2 regions of the Enterococcus sp. AZ128 genome follow, and region 2 is predicted to be linked to the other one. Evidence: predicted binding sites of a transcription regulator. Region 2 holds the regulator's gene; the other holds the start of a gene.

Region 1 (8,633 bases), 160 kb from region 2:
TGGTGAGCTAGGCAAACGTGGATATGGATACGATGTCGAAGATTTAATGCATTTCTTTGGTAAAATCTTAAACGACGATCAATTGACTAATGTAGCATTAGTTGGTGTAGGTAATCTGGGCAGCGCCTTATTGAAATTCAAATTTCATCAAAGCAACAGTATTCGTGTAAGCTGTGCCTTCGATGTCAAAGAAGATATCGTGGGACGCATTGTTGATGGTATTCCAGTATATCCATTAGATAATATGGTAGAGCAGATCAAATTGCAGCAAATAGAGATTGCCATTCTTACTTTGCCAGCACAGCAAGCGCAGCAAGTTGTTGATCAATTAGCTGATGCAGGAATCAAAGGGATCTTGAACTTTACTGCAGCTCGATTGACTGCGCCAGAAGATGTAATTATCCAAAGCGTTGATTTGACCAATGAATTACAAACATTGATTTACTTCTTGCATCATAATACAGATAACAAATAAAAGACTGCGCAATTAAACCGACCTCCAAAAGCTAGACCAAAAATCTAACTCTTGGAGGTCGGTATTTTTATAGCTGAATCTAGCTTCTAATTCAAATTGAAAGTGTTCCAAGAATATTTATCAGCAGAGATTCCTTCAGTCAACAAATAGAGATAAATAAGAAATGGGGGGAATCCTACCATGAGTTTATCAAAGTATGTCTTCTGAGTGCTCATTTTTTTTACTTAAATAAACTTTGATAGTCCGGTGTTTCTGAATCTTTTGGCAGTTGTTGTAAAAGACCTTCCATTGATTTGAAATCTATAAAACGAGCCTGCCGCGCAATTTCTTTTCCATTATGATAAACCAAAACAGCGGGTACTGTTAAAACTTCAAAAAAACCGGCCAATTCTGGTTCTTGCATAATATCTAAATGATGAAATGGAATATCGTAGTTTTCAGCAAGTTCTCTTGCTTTCGGCTCATCCACGTGGCAAATGCTGCAGGTCGCTGAAGAAATAAAGACCACATTATTTGTTTCATCAATAAGGGATTCTTGAACACTGGTTAAGTGATTCATTGTAGACTTCCTTTCTTGAAACTATACTTACTATCTGTAAGATAATCAGATTTGGTCAAAATGTCAATTTTATTGTCTGATAGAAATAGTTGTTTGATTCCTTAAAAAGCGTTATACTCTCTATTGTATCGCGGGTGTAGTTTAGTGGTAAAACAGAAGCTTCCCAAGCTTCCGTCGCGAGTTCGATTCTCGTCACCCGCTTCAATGGAATCACCACAGCTAGATTAGCTGTGGTGATTTTTGGTATTAAGTACTTTTCTTTTAATGGACTCTTGCTATTCAAACCGTGATTGATGTATGCTAAGGGTGATGTGAGGGGAAACCTTCACTTAGGGTAATATATCCTGATTAAACCAACGTTTGTGGCTGAGCGTTGGTTTTTTTATATGTTCATAAAAAACGGATTATGCAAAAAAGAATAATTCTGATTAAAAGAAATTGATTTAAGACGGTTACTTTAATGTAGGAAATAGTTTGCATTAGAAAAGCAGATTTTTCTATTTTAAAATTGCTAGAGTTCTTGTGAAGTGAGAGATATACTATGAGCAAATAATCGAATAAGGGAAAAAGATAGACCTTAAAAGCTTTTATCGCTGGTTAAGGTGACTCAGCATAACTTTTACTGCAGTACTTCATGGTTTAGGAATTCTTTTTTATACTTGATTACCTGCTGAAGTTCCGGTTCAGTTTGGATTTGATGGAGAAGTAAGCAGTTGGTGATATAAAGTTTTTCTTTTTCCACCCCTTTTATTATTAGTAACTTCAATCAGTAGAAGTAAATATGTTGACGTGAAGTATCCCGTAACGAGCAAAGAGAACCAATTGCACAAAATTATTCTATGCGCTCAGCTGTTAGAATAAAAAAATCCTCACGAGGAGGATTAAATTTTAAAATCGAATAGACTAAGAATCAAAAGCAGCAGTGCCGGCAGCATTGAATTCATCGTATTTAACATCAAGTGAACAATTATAGAGTTCCAAATGTTTTTGGATAACAGATAAATCAAACCCAAATAAACGCCGAGAGCCATATAAGGAATCATGGCATAAATATTACCATTAAAATTATTCCAATGAACGAGCCCAAATAAAATTCCTTGAATGAAAAGCATCAAGATACGTAATACTTTATTCGTTAGTTTTCCCAATAGTAAATAACGAAAGGTCAGTTCTTCTGCAAAAGGAGCGATGAAGGGTGCAATTGCGGCTAAAACAGTCCAACTTGGACTAAGAGCTTGTGGAGAATAGGCTGTCGAAGAGCGGAGTTCAAGCAGTTCGCTTGGAATCAATCCGCGAACAATACGCAGTAGTAAAAAGATACCTGCGACTAATAAAATGCTTATTAACAACCTTCGGAAAAGTTTTTGCCGATACAATTTCCATTGAATCTTCAAAAAATCATGAAATAAATAAATCATAATTAGAAACCCAGACATGAAGAGCAGCGTGGATGACAATAACGCAATCTTAGGATCTTCTGTTAAGTGAAAGAACGGGAAAATATAATCGCCAATCCATAATTCTAATGGAATGATACAAAGGCCCCACCATTGTTTTCTATTTGTTTCCATGTTTTATCCCCCTTTCTTTTTTTAGTTTAAAAAAAGAGAAGAATTGTGTAAAGCAATATGAAATAATAATAAATTTGTTTCTGAAAATTTTGGTATACTTATAAAAAGGGAGGGAGATTGTGTTGGATTATCAAATGCAGAAAACGATGGGGAAATGTTTTCGCAGTAAAGGTTCTAGTATTACTGGAATCGTTCGAATCTTGGGAAGTTGGTATGATTATAAAGTGATCAATGGGCCGCCTGAGTCGGAAGATATGCTAGAGGTCATTGATTTTACTAGCCGAGAGTTATTCGTCATCATTAATAATAATTTAGAAGAAAGCGATGTGAATTATATTGTTAATTTTTAATATCATCTTACTTGCGATTGTAGTTATTGTGCTTTTGTTTATCATCAGTCAATTAGTCGTGATCGTACAACAAGGAGAAGTCAAGGTTGTTGAAAGTTTTGGTAAATATGTTAAAACATTAGATCCTGGATTGCATTTTTTGATTCCAATTTTGTATGTGGTTCGTCGACGTGTTTCGTTAAAACAAACTCCGATCCAAATCGAACCTCAAAGTGTTATTACTCGGGATAATGTAATTGTTGAGATCGATGAAGCAATCAAATATCATGTGACGGATGCAAGAGCATTTGTATATGATAATGAAGATTCAGTTACCTCAATGATCCAAGATTGTCAATCGAACTTACGGGGAATTATCGGTAAGATGGAGTTGAATGAGGTGTTGAACGGTACCGAAGAGATTAATGTAAATCTTTATGAAAGTGTGAAAGATATTACTGCGGGTTACGGTCTCTCGATTGACCGAATTAATATCGGTGAGATATCAGTTTCAGATGAAATTGTGAACTCCATGAATAAATTAATCACAGCAAGTCGAGACAAAGAATCATTGATTACGATCTCTGAAGGTAAGAAGCAATCTGTGATTTTAGAATCGGAAGCGAAATCATCTGAAATGCAGATTGATGCAGAAGCACGGGCAAGACAAACAAAAATCGATGCCGATGCACGAGCGGATCGGACACGGATTGATGCGGCAGCAGAAGCAGATCGAATTGCAAAAATTACTGAAGCTGAGACTGCCCGGATCAAAGAAATTAATAAAGCAATTGCTGAAAGTAATTTAACAGATGAAATGATTGCATATCTGGGAATTGAAGCGTTCAAACATGTCGTTGAAAACAATGGGAATACCGTGATTATGCCAAGTAATCTGACAGAACTCGGAAATGTGCCGGCAATCAAGGAAATCTGGCAGCAAACGAAGTAAATACATTTATCATTATAGAAATAAAGAAAAACAGCCGCAATTTTTGAAAATTGTTTGCTAATCTGTCAAATAGATTTTTAGGAAAAAAGAATCTGATAGAGTATAGTAAGATGGTATTTACTGGAAATCGAATTTATTCTTCTTTCTAGAAAAAATAAATTCTGTAATTGGATTTAGGAGTTGAAATACTATCATAGTAAAAAAACAGACCTCGAAAATTATTTCGGCAATAGTTGTAGTGTTAGCAGGGATTTATGGCATTTATTCACAAGTAACCTCTAACAATGAAGCGAACGAGGCAGTAAAAGAAGTAACAGTTAATCAAATTTCAGAACTTCCTGATTATGACGGAAAGCATCAAACGATTCAATTGAACCAGAATAAACCTAATTTTTCTAAAGAGGATCTTTCGTTGGAAAAAGGGACATGGACACGCTTTTCCAATTTGGATCAACTGAATCGTGTCGGCGTTGCAGACGGGATGTTAGGGAAAAATCTGATGCCCCATCAAAAGCGAGAACGGTTATATGTAAAACCGACTGGCTGGCATCAGAAATTTTATAATGATAAGCCGTTGTATAACCGAGCACATCTGATTGCTTATCAATTTTCCGGAGAGAACAATAATTTGAAAAACTTGATGACTGGTACAGCTTCAATGAATGATCCAGGAATGAATGACCATGAGATTGAAATTGGAAACTATATCCGCGAAACCAATCACCACGTACGTTATCGCGTGACACCGTACTTCAAGGGAGACGAATTAGTCGCTCGTGGAGTTCAAATGGAGGCGCAAAGTATTGAGGATAATCAAATCTCGATTAATCTCTTTATATATAACGTTCAAGAAGGTATTAAGATTGATTATCAGAACGGGTACTCACAAAAATAATAGAAGAAAATCAGCCGAGTTTGTCTTGGCTGATTTTTTTATAAAAAGAGCACTGTGGGACAAGAACGTAGCTATTTGGTTAGGTAAAATTAATAATGTCCACGAACTAATATAAAGAAGGCTGGTGTTATTATGCAATGGAGCGAGCTGTTTAACGCTGATCGGGAACCGTCAGAAAAACAAATTACAGATTTTATTTCAAATCCCTTATGGATTGAACTGTCTGATCATTTAAGACAAACGTATAATGTAAAACCAAAACATGTTTATAGTGGTTGCTCAATGGGCGATGGTTATTGGAAGGGATGGAACATTAAGTTTAAAAAGAGTGGAAAAGCCCTATGTACCGTTTATCCAAAACAAGGTTACTTTGTGGCAATGATTTCTTTCAGTGTGAAAGAGTTGGATAAAGCAGATGCATTGGTAGAACTTTGTTGTGAATACACTAAGAATAAGTATCAGCAAGCTAAGAGCAGTAAACTAGGGAAATCAATTTCTTTTGAGGTAACCGATGAAAAAATATTGCAAGATATCAAAGAGCTTGCTGCATGCAGAGCAGAATCAACTAAAAAATAAATTTCTAACCGCCTAAGCTATTTTCTTAGGTGTTTTTTTGAGCTATTTTAAACTTGATATTGCTTATAGACTTTAAATGATTGAAAATAGAGTAGGAAATCTAAAATACCAAATAAAAATTTATATCATCTATACAATTTTTTATGACTATTATTTAATCGTTATGCAGGAAGACTTGAGAGTAAAAAGCATGAATAGGAGTTAGCAAATGGAAGAGTATCAGAGAGCAAGATACAGGGCAACGGCATTGAGTTTGAGTAAAAAATTAGAGCGCCGTAACTTTCAATCAATTATTTGCCAAAACTTGGTTGAAGCAAAAGAACAAGCTTTGCAAATCATCGCTTCAAAGAAATCAGTAGCTTTTGGTGGGTCGATTACAGTAGAGCAGTCAGGTATCATTGAAGCCCTTTACAATCGCGGTCAACCGATGATCGACCGCGAAAAAACGAGTTCGCCGGAAGAACGACATCAAGTAATGAAACAGGCGTTGACAGCCGATTATTTTTTGACCAGTATAAATGGTGTTACGGAAGATGGAGAACTAGTGAATGTTGACAGTGTAGGAAATCGCGTTGCTGCTATAACATATGGGCCTGACAAAGTGTTAGCCTTTGTCAGTATGCAAAAAGTTTATGGCAGTTTGGATATGACTGTGGAGATGGTACGAAAAAACACAGCCCCGTTAAATGCCCATCGCTTGGGATTGCAAAAGACACCTTGTATTAAGAAAGGTCTTTGCGGAGATTGTCTACAAACGGAATGTATCTGTAATACAATCGCAATTACACGACGATCAATGGTAAAAGATCGTATCGTCATTTTTTTAATCATTGAAGAAGTTGGCCTATAGTATTAGTAGAAAAAGTAAACAAAAAACCGAGGGAAATCCTCGGTTTTTTAGCTGCTATTAATTTAAAGCGCTGCTGTTTTCCATAACTTCATCAATCAAGCCGTAAGCTTTTGCTTCTTCAGCAGACATGAAGTTGTCACGATCTGTATCGCGTTCGATCACTTCGATTGGTTGACCTGTGCGCTCAGCCAAAATATTATTCAAACGTTCGCGTGTTTTCAAGATATGACGTGCAGCAATCTCGATTTCTGTTGCCTGACCCTGAGCTCCGCCCAATGGTTGATGAATCATAATCTCGGCATTCGGCAATGCAAAACGTTTGCCTTTAGTGCCGGCTGTTAATAGGAAGCTACCCATTGAGGCTGCCATACCAAGTACAATCGTTTGTACGTCAGCTTTAACAAAATTCATCGTGTCAAAAATTGCTAAGCCGGCAGAAACACTGCCACCTGGCGAGTTGATGTAAAGGTAGATATCTTTTTCAGAATCCTGGGCATCCAAGAAAAGCAACTGGGCGATGATGGTATTCGCCATATCATCGTTTACTTCGCCGCTTAACATGATGATGCGGTCTTTCAATAAACGAGAATAAATGTCGTAAGCGCGTTCGCCACGAGATGATTGTTCAATGACTGTAGGGACTAAATTCATAGTGAATCCTCCTTAAAATATTGTTCGTAAATTATTTTAGCACAAACAAGGTTAGATTGCTAAAACTTAAAGAAAGTATACAACGTTGGTCAGTTTTGGTCAAATAGAAGGCATCGTTCTTTTAAACGGGTCAAACTATCCTAGAAACAGAAAAATATGGTACTATTAATGACGATGATAACAGGATGTCAGATTGCCACATTATGTAAAATGCCAGTGGGATGATGAGCGTGTTGAAAATCAGTTGATTTTTTTGTAAGAATTAATTTTAAAAGTATGAAAGCAGGAGGGAAAAACGTGGAAATCGCATTTATTGGACTAATCGGCGTATTGATTGGAGCAGGATTAACGGGAATTGCAGTCTATTTTGTTTTTAAGTATATCGACCTACGCCATCAGCGTGAAAGAGAGTTAGAGCACCAGGTTAAAGAAATTGAAACAATTAATCTCTTAAATAAAAAGGTTAATGAAATTTTATCCAAACGGAATGTTTTAATGCAAGACTATGTAACGTTTAATTCATTTGATGACTGTTACATTACGATCGATGATTTCATTTACTTGAATTCTTTTGCCGCTCAGAATAATTTTTATTTACCAAATTATTTGATTGAAGAATTTTTCAAAAATATTTCTCATCGCAAAGTTATTTTATCTCCCGAAGAAACGGTTAAAATCGGTGGATATACTTACAAAGGCGGGCGGATCGTTATGGAGACTTTTTCTGAACAGCTTCTGGAAATTTTAGACGAAAAAAAACAGCAGCTATCTCGATCAACAAAGCAACCTTTACGCTATTTCAAGGTACAGTAACATGTTGCTGTAAAATTGTGAACAGATTTGAATTATTTTAGGTAATTACGAACGAGGTGATATTAGATGACAGTAATTATTGCTCATCGCGGGAGTGCAGGGACTCATCCAGAGAATACATTGCCAGCGTTCATGGAAGCGGTACGGACTGGTGCGGATGGAATCGAATTGGATGTTCATCTAACTGCTGACCAGCATTTGGTTGTCATCCATGACGAAAGTGTCGATCGAACAACTGATGGCAAGGGTCTGATTAGAGAGTTAACATTGGAAGAAATTAAGAAATTGGATGCAGGAAGTTGGTTTGATGAGAAATACCAAGCAACTAAAATATCCACATTGCAAGAAGTTTTGAATTTATTGCTGCAGATGCGTTTCCGCGGCTTTTTATGTATTGAGATCAAAACAAATAAGTTTCATTATCCTGGAATTGAGGAGAAAATTTCTGAAGTCATGACAAGCAAGACTTGGCCCTTTACTTATTGGTACACGAGCTTTAATGTGGATTCATTGCGGATCATGCATGAGTATGAACCGAACGCACAATATGATCTAATTCAAAAAAATGATTTAGAAAAATATCAAATTGTATTAGATACTGATTTTATTGAAGGACTTCATCCAAGCTGTGATTGGGTTAAACAACATCCCGAGGTCGTTGAAAAATTTGAAAAATCAATTCGCCCATGGACACCGAATCTTTATGAAACTATGATGACTTGCTACGAGAATAATCTAGCGGGTATCATTACGGACTTTCCGGAAAAAGCACTCCGTACGAGAAGCAGGTTCAAACAATGAAAGTAATTGCAATTGTTGGACCGACGGCTGTTGGCAAAACCAGCTTAAGCATTGAACTGGCTAAACGTTTCAATGGAGAAATTATTAGTGGCGATTCCATGCAGGTATACCGAGGGTTAGATATCGGAACGGCTAAGGTGACACTTGCTGAGATGGATGGA
Region 2 (8,633 bases):
CATCTTCCAGAACAAGATCTGGAAGCCCAGATGTACGCAGAAACAATTGAAGCAATGGAACAAGCGGGACGAAAGCAATACGAAATCAGTAATTTTGCAAAACCTGGTTTTGAAAGCCAGCACAATCTAGTTTACTGGAATAATCAAAATTACTTTGGTCTTGGAGCAGGAGCTAGCGGGTATCTTGGAAACCGACGCTATAAAAATCGTGGACCAATCCAACATTACTTAAAGTCACTGAAAAATGATCAGCTTCCTGTATTGGAGGAAGAGGTTTTAACTCAACAAGCACAGATCGAAGAGGAGATGTTTCTAGGCTTAAGAAAAATTTTAGGTGTTGATAAAGCCATTTTCGAAAGTCGTTTTGGTCTAAGTTTGACGGATGTGTATGGTGATGTGATAGAAAAATTGAAATTGCAAAAGTTGATAACAGAAACAAATTCAAGGGTTTATTTGACTGAGGAGGGTTTGTTTCGAGGGAATGATGTTTTTGAAGAATTTTTATTAAGCAATGGCAATTAGCACTCTCTAACCGAGAGTGCTAATTTTTTATAATTTTCCCTTGACTTATATAGAAGTTGTTGGTATATTAATAATCGAGTTAGCACTTAAAAAGAAAGAGTGCTAACTAAAGGATGAGAAGAATGTTAACAGAGAGGCAAAAACTGATTCTCAGCTTGATCATCCAAGACTTTACCAATACGGGGCAACCGGTTGGTTCAAAAAGTTTAATGGAAGAAGGCGTAAAAGCAAGTTCTGCGACTATCCGCAATGATATGAAAGCTTTAGAAGAGTCGGGGCTATTAGAGAAAACTCATTCTTCATCTGGAAGAATTCCGTCGGCTTTAGGCTATCGATATTATGTGGATTATCTGTTGACGCCATCAAAGGTGAGTAATCAAGAAGTAGATCAGATCCGCAGGTCGTTAAAGAAGGATATCCATGAAATAGATGATATCATTCAACAATCGGCAAAAATACTTTCACAAGTTACTAGCTATACGGCGTTTTCACTAGGTCCTGAAATGAAAGATCGGACATTGACCGGTTTTCGAATCGTACCACTAAATGACCGGCAAATCTTGGCGATTATTGTTACAGATAAGGGAAATGTCGAGAGCCAAGTTTTTCGCATACCTGAAAATGTAGACAGTCAAGACTTGGAAAAAATGGTTCGAATCATCAATGACCGTTTAGTTGGGCAACCGTTGATGAGTGTCTACCAAAAATTGAGAACTGAAATCCCAATGATCTTACATCGTTATTTTCAAACAACCGAAGGTATCAGCAACTTGTTTGATGTTATTTTAAATGATGCTTTTGAAGATAAAGTCTTTGTAAGTGGACGAATGAATATTTTGAATTTTAATCCTGATCAAGACTTTAATCATGTCAAATCGATGTATTCATTGATGCAAAATTCCGATGAACTAACACAATTGTTGTTGCCGTCGGATAACAACATTCATGTTCGAATCGGAACCGAAATGGGAAATGATTTGTTTGATCACTTGAGTATGATTCAGGCAAATTATGAAATTCAAGGTCATGGCCGGGGAACAATTGCGTTATTGGGACCGACATCAATGCCTTATTCAAAGATTTTTGGATTATTGGAAGTTTTCCGATACGAGTTGACAAGTGCATTGGACGATTATTATCGTTCTTTGGATTTATATCATTAGAAACGATTCCTAAAAAGAAAGGAAGAATGTATAGTGGCAAAAGAAAAGAAACAAAAAGTTGAAGAAGAGTTAGAAGATGCTGAAGCAACTGAAAATGATTCGACTGAAAAAGAAGCGGAAGACATTGATATCCCAGAAGTCTCTGAAGTTGAAGAATTAACGAACAAATTCAGCGAGATGGAAGATAAATTTTTGCGAGCTCGCGCTGAGATCGCAAATATGTCTAATCGCAATAAGAATGAACGAGAACAACTCGTTCGCTATCGTTCGCAAGATCTTGGCAAGAAACTATTGCCGGCGATCGATAATCTAGAAAGAGCTCTGGCAACTGAGGTTTCAGATGATCAAGGTGTCGGCCTGAAAAAGGGTGTGGAAATGGTGCTTGAAAGTTTAACTGTTGCTTTAAAAGAAGAAGGGATTACTGAAATTGAAGCTGAAGGTAAAACCTTTGATCCAAATCTTCATCAAGCAGTTCAAACAGTACCAGCCGAGAATGATGTAAAACCTGAGACAATTGTTAATGTCTTACAAAAAGGGTATCAGCTACATGATCGTGTTTTGCGTCCAGCAATGGTGATCGTAGCTCAATAAAATATATAAACTACTAAACTAAACATATAACGAAAAGGAGATTTTCAACTATGAGTAAAATTATTGGTATTGACTTAGGTACAACAAACTCAGCAGTCGCTGTCTTAGAAGGCGGAGAAGCTAAAATCATCACTAACCCAGAAGGAAATCGTACAACGCCTTCAGTTGTTTCATTCAAAAATGGTGAGATCCAAGTCGGTGAAGTAGCAAAACGTCAAGCTGTGACAAATCCGCATACGATTTCATCTATTAAACGTCATATGGGTGAAGCTGGCTATAAAGTAGAAGCAGATGGCAAATCTTATACACCACAAGAAATTTCTGCGATGGTATTACAATATATTAAGGGATTTGCAGAAGACTATTTAGGTGAAAAGGTTGAGAAAGCAGTTATCACAGTTCCTGCTTACTTCAATGACTCACAACGTCAAGCAACAAAAGATGCTGGTAAAATTGCTGGTTTAGAAGTTGAGCGTATTGTCAATGAACCAACTGCAGCAGCTTTGGCATATGGTTTAGATAAAACAGATAAAGACGAAAAAATCTTAGTATTTGACCTTGGTGGTGGTACTTTCGACGTTTCAATCCTTGAATTAGGAGATGGCGTGTTTGACGTATTATCTACTGCTGGTGACAATAGTCTTGGTGGGGATGACTTTGATAACAAGATCATTGACTACTTAGTTGCTGACTTCAAGAAAGAAAACGGCATTGATTTATCTAAAGATAAAATGGCTATGCAACGTCTAAAAGATGCCGCTGAAAAAGCGAAAAAAGATTTATCTGGTGTCAGCTCAACGCAAATCAGCTTGCCATTTATTACAGCTGGTGATGCGGGGCCATTGCACTTAGAAACGACACTTTCTCGTGCTAAATTCGATGAAATCACTGCCGACTTAGTAGAACGCACTAAAGCACCAGTACGCCAAGCGTTAAAAGATGCTGGTTTATCTCAATCAGAGGTTGATGAAGTTATCTTGGTTGGGGGTTCAACTCGTATTCCTGCAGTTGTTGAGGCGGTACGTAAAGAAACCGGAAAAGAACCAAACAAATCAGTAAACCCAGACGAAGTTGTAGCTATGGGTGCTGCAATTCAAGGTGGCGTTATCACTGGTGATGTGAAGGACGTTGTTTTACTAGACGTAACTCCATTATCATTAGGTATCGAAACAATGGGCGGCGTGTTCACTAAATTGATCGACCGCAATACGACGATCCCAACAAGCAAATCACAAGTATTCTCAACAGCTGCTGACAACCAACCTGCTGTAGACATCCATGTCTTGCAAGGTGAACGTCCAATGGCTGCTGACAACAAAACGTTAGGTCGTTTCCAATTAACTGATATTCCTGCTGCACCACGGGGAATCCCTCAAATCGAAGTATCATTTGATATCGACAAAAACGGTATTGTAAATGTATCTGCGAAAGATTTAGGAACACAAAAAGAACAAAAAATCACGATCAAATCTTCATCTGGTTTATCAGACGACGAAATCGAACGTATGGTGAAAGATGCCGAAGCAAATGCTGATGCAGATAAAGCTCGTAAAGAAGAAGTGGATCTACGTAATGACGTTGATGCTTTGCTATTCTCTGTTGATAAAACATTGAAAGAATTAGAAGGTAAAGTTGACGCTGATGAAGTGAAGAAAGCGGAAGATGCGCGCGACGAATTGAAAGCGGCAGTTGAAGCGAATGATATTGAAGATATGAAAGTGAAACGCGATGCGTTGAACGAAATCGTACAAAACTTAACGGTTAAACTTTACGAACAAGCAGCTCAACAACAAGCAGAGGCTGATCCAAACGCAGCTCAAGGCGGCGCGGATGATGTCGTAGATGCTGATTTTGAAGAAGTTAACGATGACGACAAATAATTGATTCGTTGATAAAGGCCAAAGTCATCGCTTTGGCCTTTTTTCTTTCAAGGTTGGTGATTCCTTTAGAAAAAAATCCAAGAAAAGTATCGTATCGATTTTGAGTGTGATACAATACTAACGATTCTATGAAATTATGGAGGGAAGCCAATGGCTACAAAACGGGATTATTACGAAGTCCTTGGGGTGCAAAAAGGCGCTTCGGATGATGAAATAAAAAAGGCATACCGCAAGCTTTCCAAGCAGTATCACCCTGATATTAATAAAGAAGCTGACGCTGAGGAAAAGTTTAAGGAAATTTCTGAAGCTTATGAAATTTTGAGTGATCCACAGAAACGTGCGGCTTACGACCAATATGGGCACGCAGGAACTGATCCAAATTTTGGAGCAGGCGGAGCAGGTGGTTTCGGAGGTGCTGGTGGCTTTGGCGGAGCAGGCGGATTTGGGTTTGAAGATATTTTTGAATCTTTTTTTGGCGGCGGAGGTTCACGCCAGGCGGATCCTAAAGCACCAAGGCAAGGCGCTGATTTACAATACTCGATCAATTTGGAGTTTGAGGAAGCCATTTTTGGTGTGGAAAAAGATATCAAGTACAACCGTGAGGAAACCTGTCATACTTGTAACGGGAACGGTGCGAAGCCAGGTACAGAACCAGAAGTTTGTCATAAATGTCATGGTTCAGGTTCGATCAATGTGGAACATCAGACACCGCTGGGACGTGTGATGAGTCGACAAACATGTGATGTTTGTCATGGGACTGGGAAAGAAATTAAAGAACCTTGTCCGACCTGTCATGGTTCAGGGCATGAAAAACGGCCTCATACAGTCAAGGTAAAAGTTCCTGCTGGTGTTGAAGATGGACAACAAATGCGTTTAGCAGATCAAGGGGAAGCCGGAATAAATGGCGGACCTTATGGTGATTTATATGTTGTCTTTAAAGTGAAACAAAGCGACATCTTTGACCGTGATGGTGGGGAAATTTATTACACATTATCTTTGAGTTTTGTGCAAGCAGCTTTAGGGGATGAAATTAATGTGCCGACTGTTCATGGAGATGTTAAACTGAAAATCCCCGCTGGAACACAAACGGGTGCTAAGTTCCGACTTCGTGGCAAGGGAGCACCAAGACTTCGTGGTAATACGAATGGTGATCAACAAGTAACAGTTAAGGTTATTACACCTAAAAACTTGAACGATAAGCAACGAGATGCTTTGCGAGCATTTGCAGAGGCTGGCGGACAAACTGTTAGTGAACAAAAAGAAGAAGGTTTCTTTGGTAAGGTGAAGGATGCCTTTGGCGGTAAGAAATAAAAATTGGAGGTCCAATCAATTCTCTATTGATTGGACCTCTTTTTTCTTTTACTATTATGTAAGAAGAGAATAAGTGTTGAAGGAGGTTCTCATGGATAAATTGGATAAATTATTTGATCGGATGACCAGAGACATGATGCATTATTTTATTGCTGGAGGGCTGGCTGAACCAGATGGCCTTATTCGCACGGTAGAATTCTTTTTAAGTTTTGTTGATAAAGGTAAACTTAGTGACAGATTAATGGATGAAGCGACTGTTAAGGATGCTCTGATTCATCATATGCCTAAACATATGCCGCTGTTTATTGACGAAAGTTTTTACGCCTATCAAATTTTGTTGGATCTTTACAGTGCTTTGTATCATGAGAAGATAATTACTGAAGAACAATGTAAAGATATGCAATATTTCATTTATCTTAATAAGACAACCTTTTTAACTCGTATGAGTAATCCGAACTATTGGTCAAAAACTAAGTTATCAATCATGGATGAGTGGCGCGAAGGGAATTTTGAGGTAGAAGATCCGTATAATGTTGAACATTACGATCTTGAAGAACCGCCGAAAAAAAATATTCCTGATAACATCTTGAATTTTCCTAAACAACATAAGGCTGAGGTCTCCAGTTATGTTATTCGTGTAGATTTAAAAGGTTTCCGGCCGCCTATTTGGCGTAGACTTCAAATTCCTTCAGGAACTTCCTATGAACGCCTTCATCGGATTCTGCAAGCAGCTTTTAGTTGGGAGAACAGCCATCTTCATGGTTTCTTCGTTGACCGTACGAAGATGATTGGTCCTAATGAATTAGAGATGTCGCAATTTGCAGAAGAGCATCGTTTGATTGATGAAGATTTTCAAGAGGGGACAAAAATCGAATATATCTATGATTTTGGTTGCGATTGGGATCATCAAATTATTGTTGAAAAAGTTGTTTTAGATGATTCTGAACGACTGAATCATGCAAGGTGCGTGAAAGCAAAAAATGACACTCCCGCCGAAGATTCACGGGGAGAAGGTTTATGGGTATCGTTTGATTTAGCTTCGATAAACGAGCGATTGGAACAAGAATAATATGCGGTTAGTAAGAGACACTTTGGTAAGAGTCTAGGATAAATTTTCCTAGGCTCTTATTTTTTTAATACTTAGGATGAACGTCAAAGTGTGAAAGCGATCGACTATGTAGATTTTTTAAAGATAATCCAAGGCTTACTTTTTTTGTGAATAAGATGTTAGAAGGCAGTCCGTCGAGTAATTTTTTATAGTTCAATTGGTGTCCAATAATCTGATTTTTTTTTCTTAGTTCGCAGCGGCAATCGTGGTCTTGTGAAAGTCCTAAGTTAAGCATTAATGTTTGTGCAGATTTTAATTCTTCTTGAGAAACGTTATCGCTCAATTTCGTATCGATAATAATCCCGTCTGGTTCTATTGTCACCGACTGTAGTTGTTTTGCCTGTGGATTTAATAAACAGGCTTGCTTTTGTTTGGAAATTGTTAGCTGCCCAATTAAAGTTGTCGGTATTTGAATTAGTGAAAGACCATCACGGTAAGTTGCTGCTACATACCCACTCAACTGACAAAGAGCCTCATTTCCCAAACCAATAATTCCATCTGTTTGAGTCATATTTTGATTATTTAAGAATTCGTAAACCAGATTTGCTGTATTGGTTGAATAAATAATGTCGCTTAAAATCAAAGTCTGCACTTCGAAACCGAAAATTGACAGGTATTGGAGTGTTTGCGCGCCATAAGTTCCAAAAGCTTCATTATCACTAATCAGAACAATTTTTTTATTTGTCCAGAGAGAAGCTGTATAACTGCCGATTGCGGAAATACCATCTACTTTAATTAAATTTTTCGGTACAGATTTCATATCGATTCCTCCAATGTTTTATTGATATTCATTTAGCATCACTACAGAAAAAAAGCTCATTATAGATTTTGAAAATCTACAATGAGCTTCATAAAATGAAAATAAAAAGCCACAATAGATTTTCATCTACGTGGCAACAAGTCAGCTTTAAAAGCTTTAGCCATCATAGATACAAACTTAAGTGTCTGTATCCATGAAACGCGAATACAAACTTATCTAAAATAGCTAAAGTAAAAATTATTCAGTTGTGCAGAGATCAAATGATTCATAATAAACGCTCCAAACTGATTTTGATTTATATTGTGGTTCATTCTAGCCGGAATTTTTGGACTTGTCAATACAAAAAAAGCAACTTCAGAATCGAAGTTGCTAATCCCTAAAGATGAAACGATGGAGACCACGATACTTTTTCTCATCCTGAACAGGTGCGTTATCGGTAATTAATAAGGCGATCATGACATAACCGATCCAACTATCACGTGAATATAAAACATACTCTGGAAGCCATTCGTTCGCGTATTTATCCTTATATTCCTTTAACCCGCCAAAAGAATAGAAGCGTGAACCAAAATTATAGACTAAATATGCGATTCGTTCTTGAGTAAAACTTTTGCGTGAAGTCCCGACATTCGCTAAAGGTGCCATACCTAGATCAAAATATTCTATTCCCATCTCATCACGCATATATTGGAATAGATTGATGAAAAGAAAATCCATTGTTCCGCTTGGGGCTTTCTCAGGACTGTGCCGCATTAAATCGATTGTCCCGATATTATTAGTATAGGTCGGCATAAAGTTTGCGAAGGCGACAATTTCTTGTTCACTGTTCTTTATAACAGCAATTGGTGCACGCTGTAGATAATCTTCCGAGAAAAAACCAAGAGAGAAACCTTTTTCTTTGCGTCCATTTAGCCATTCGTCAGAAATAACTCTCAAGTTTGCTATTGTGTCTGAAGAGAAGGGTGGTTTGATGACGTCAAAATGGTACCCTTCCTTTAGAACTTTGTTGAAGCTCGATCGTTGTCCTTTCATCTTTTTTCCGCTCAATGTAAAGTCAGGAAGATGGACATGAGCACGTTCTCCAAACTTGATAAAATCGTAACCGAACTCATGAAGAATCATAACCATTTCTTCGCTATTTTCGTAAAATACTGGTAAATAGTTATACCGATCTACTTCATTAATCAAAGCTTCTGTAGCAGCCTCAAAATCACTTCTTTTTCCTGAAGGGTCCCCCATTATCAAAATCTTGTTGTTGAAAGTAGAGAGTTGAAAGAAGACTGTATCTTTTTCACCAT

Evidence for each region. The regulator HrcA, encoded in region 2, represses chaperone genes, less so after heat shock. The targets are predictions, from matches to a motif close to TTAGCACTCNNNNNNNNNGAGTGCTAA.
Region 1: a site for HrcA is predicted at 6,895-6,921, ahead of clpP (ATP-dependent Clp endopeptidase proteolytic subunit ClpP). Genes of this name have one in related genera too.

What each region holds. Positions count from the first base shown of each region.
Region 1 is NZ_JBIORZ010000001.1:1,677,202-1,685,834, reverse strand. Features, by position in the region: gene IGI38_RS08290 (redox-sensing transcriptional repressor Rex) at 1-475, shown strand, start outside; gene IGI38_RS08285 (thioredoxin family protein) at 696-1,034, opposite strand; tRNA gene IGI38_RS08280 (tRNA-Gly) at 1,165-1,235, shown strand; gene IGI38_RS08275 (lysostaphin resistance A-like protein) at 1,916-2,605, opposite strand; gene IGI38_RS08270 (hypothetical protein) at 2,725-2,955, shown strand; gene IGI38_RS08265 (SPFH domain-containing protein) at 2,942-3,886, shown strand; gene IGI38_RS08260 (DNA/RNA non-specific endonuclease) at 4,080-4,781, shown strand; gene IGI38_RS08255 (DUF3788 domain-containing protein) at 4,914-5,357, shown strand; gene IGI38_RS08250 (lactate utilization protein) at 5,566-6,207, shown strand; gene clpP (ATP-dependent Clp endopeptidase proteolytic subunit ClpP) at 6,265-6,858, opposite strand; gene IGI38_RS08240 (hypothetical protein) at 7,156-7,671, shown strand; gene IGI38_RS08235 (glycerophosphodiester phosphodiesterase) at 7,738-8,472, shown strand; gene miaA (tRNA (adenosine(37)-N6)-dimethylallyltransferase MiaA) at 8,469-8,633, shown strand, end outside.
Region 2 is NZ_JBIORZ010000001.1:1,521,224-1,529,856, reverse strand. Features, by position in the region: gene hemW (radical SAM family heme chaperone HemW) at 1-522, shown strand, start outside; gene hrcA (heat-inducible transcriptional repressor HrcA) at 645-1,685, shown strand; gene grpE (nucleotide exchange factor GrpE) at 1,716-2,276, shown strand; gene dnaK (molecular chaperone DnaK) at 2,327-4,156, shown strand; gene dnaJ (molecular chaperone DnaJ) at 4,307-5,467, shown strand; gene IGI38_RS07445 (plasmid pRiA4b ORF-3 family protein) at 5,559-6,536, shown strand; gene IGI38_RS07440 (hypothetical protein) at 6,601-7,335, opposite strand; gene mprF (bifunctional lysylphosphatidylglycerol flippase/synthetase MprF) at 7,705-8,633, opposite strand, start outside.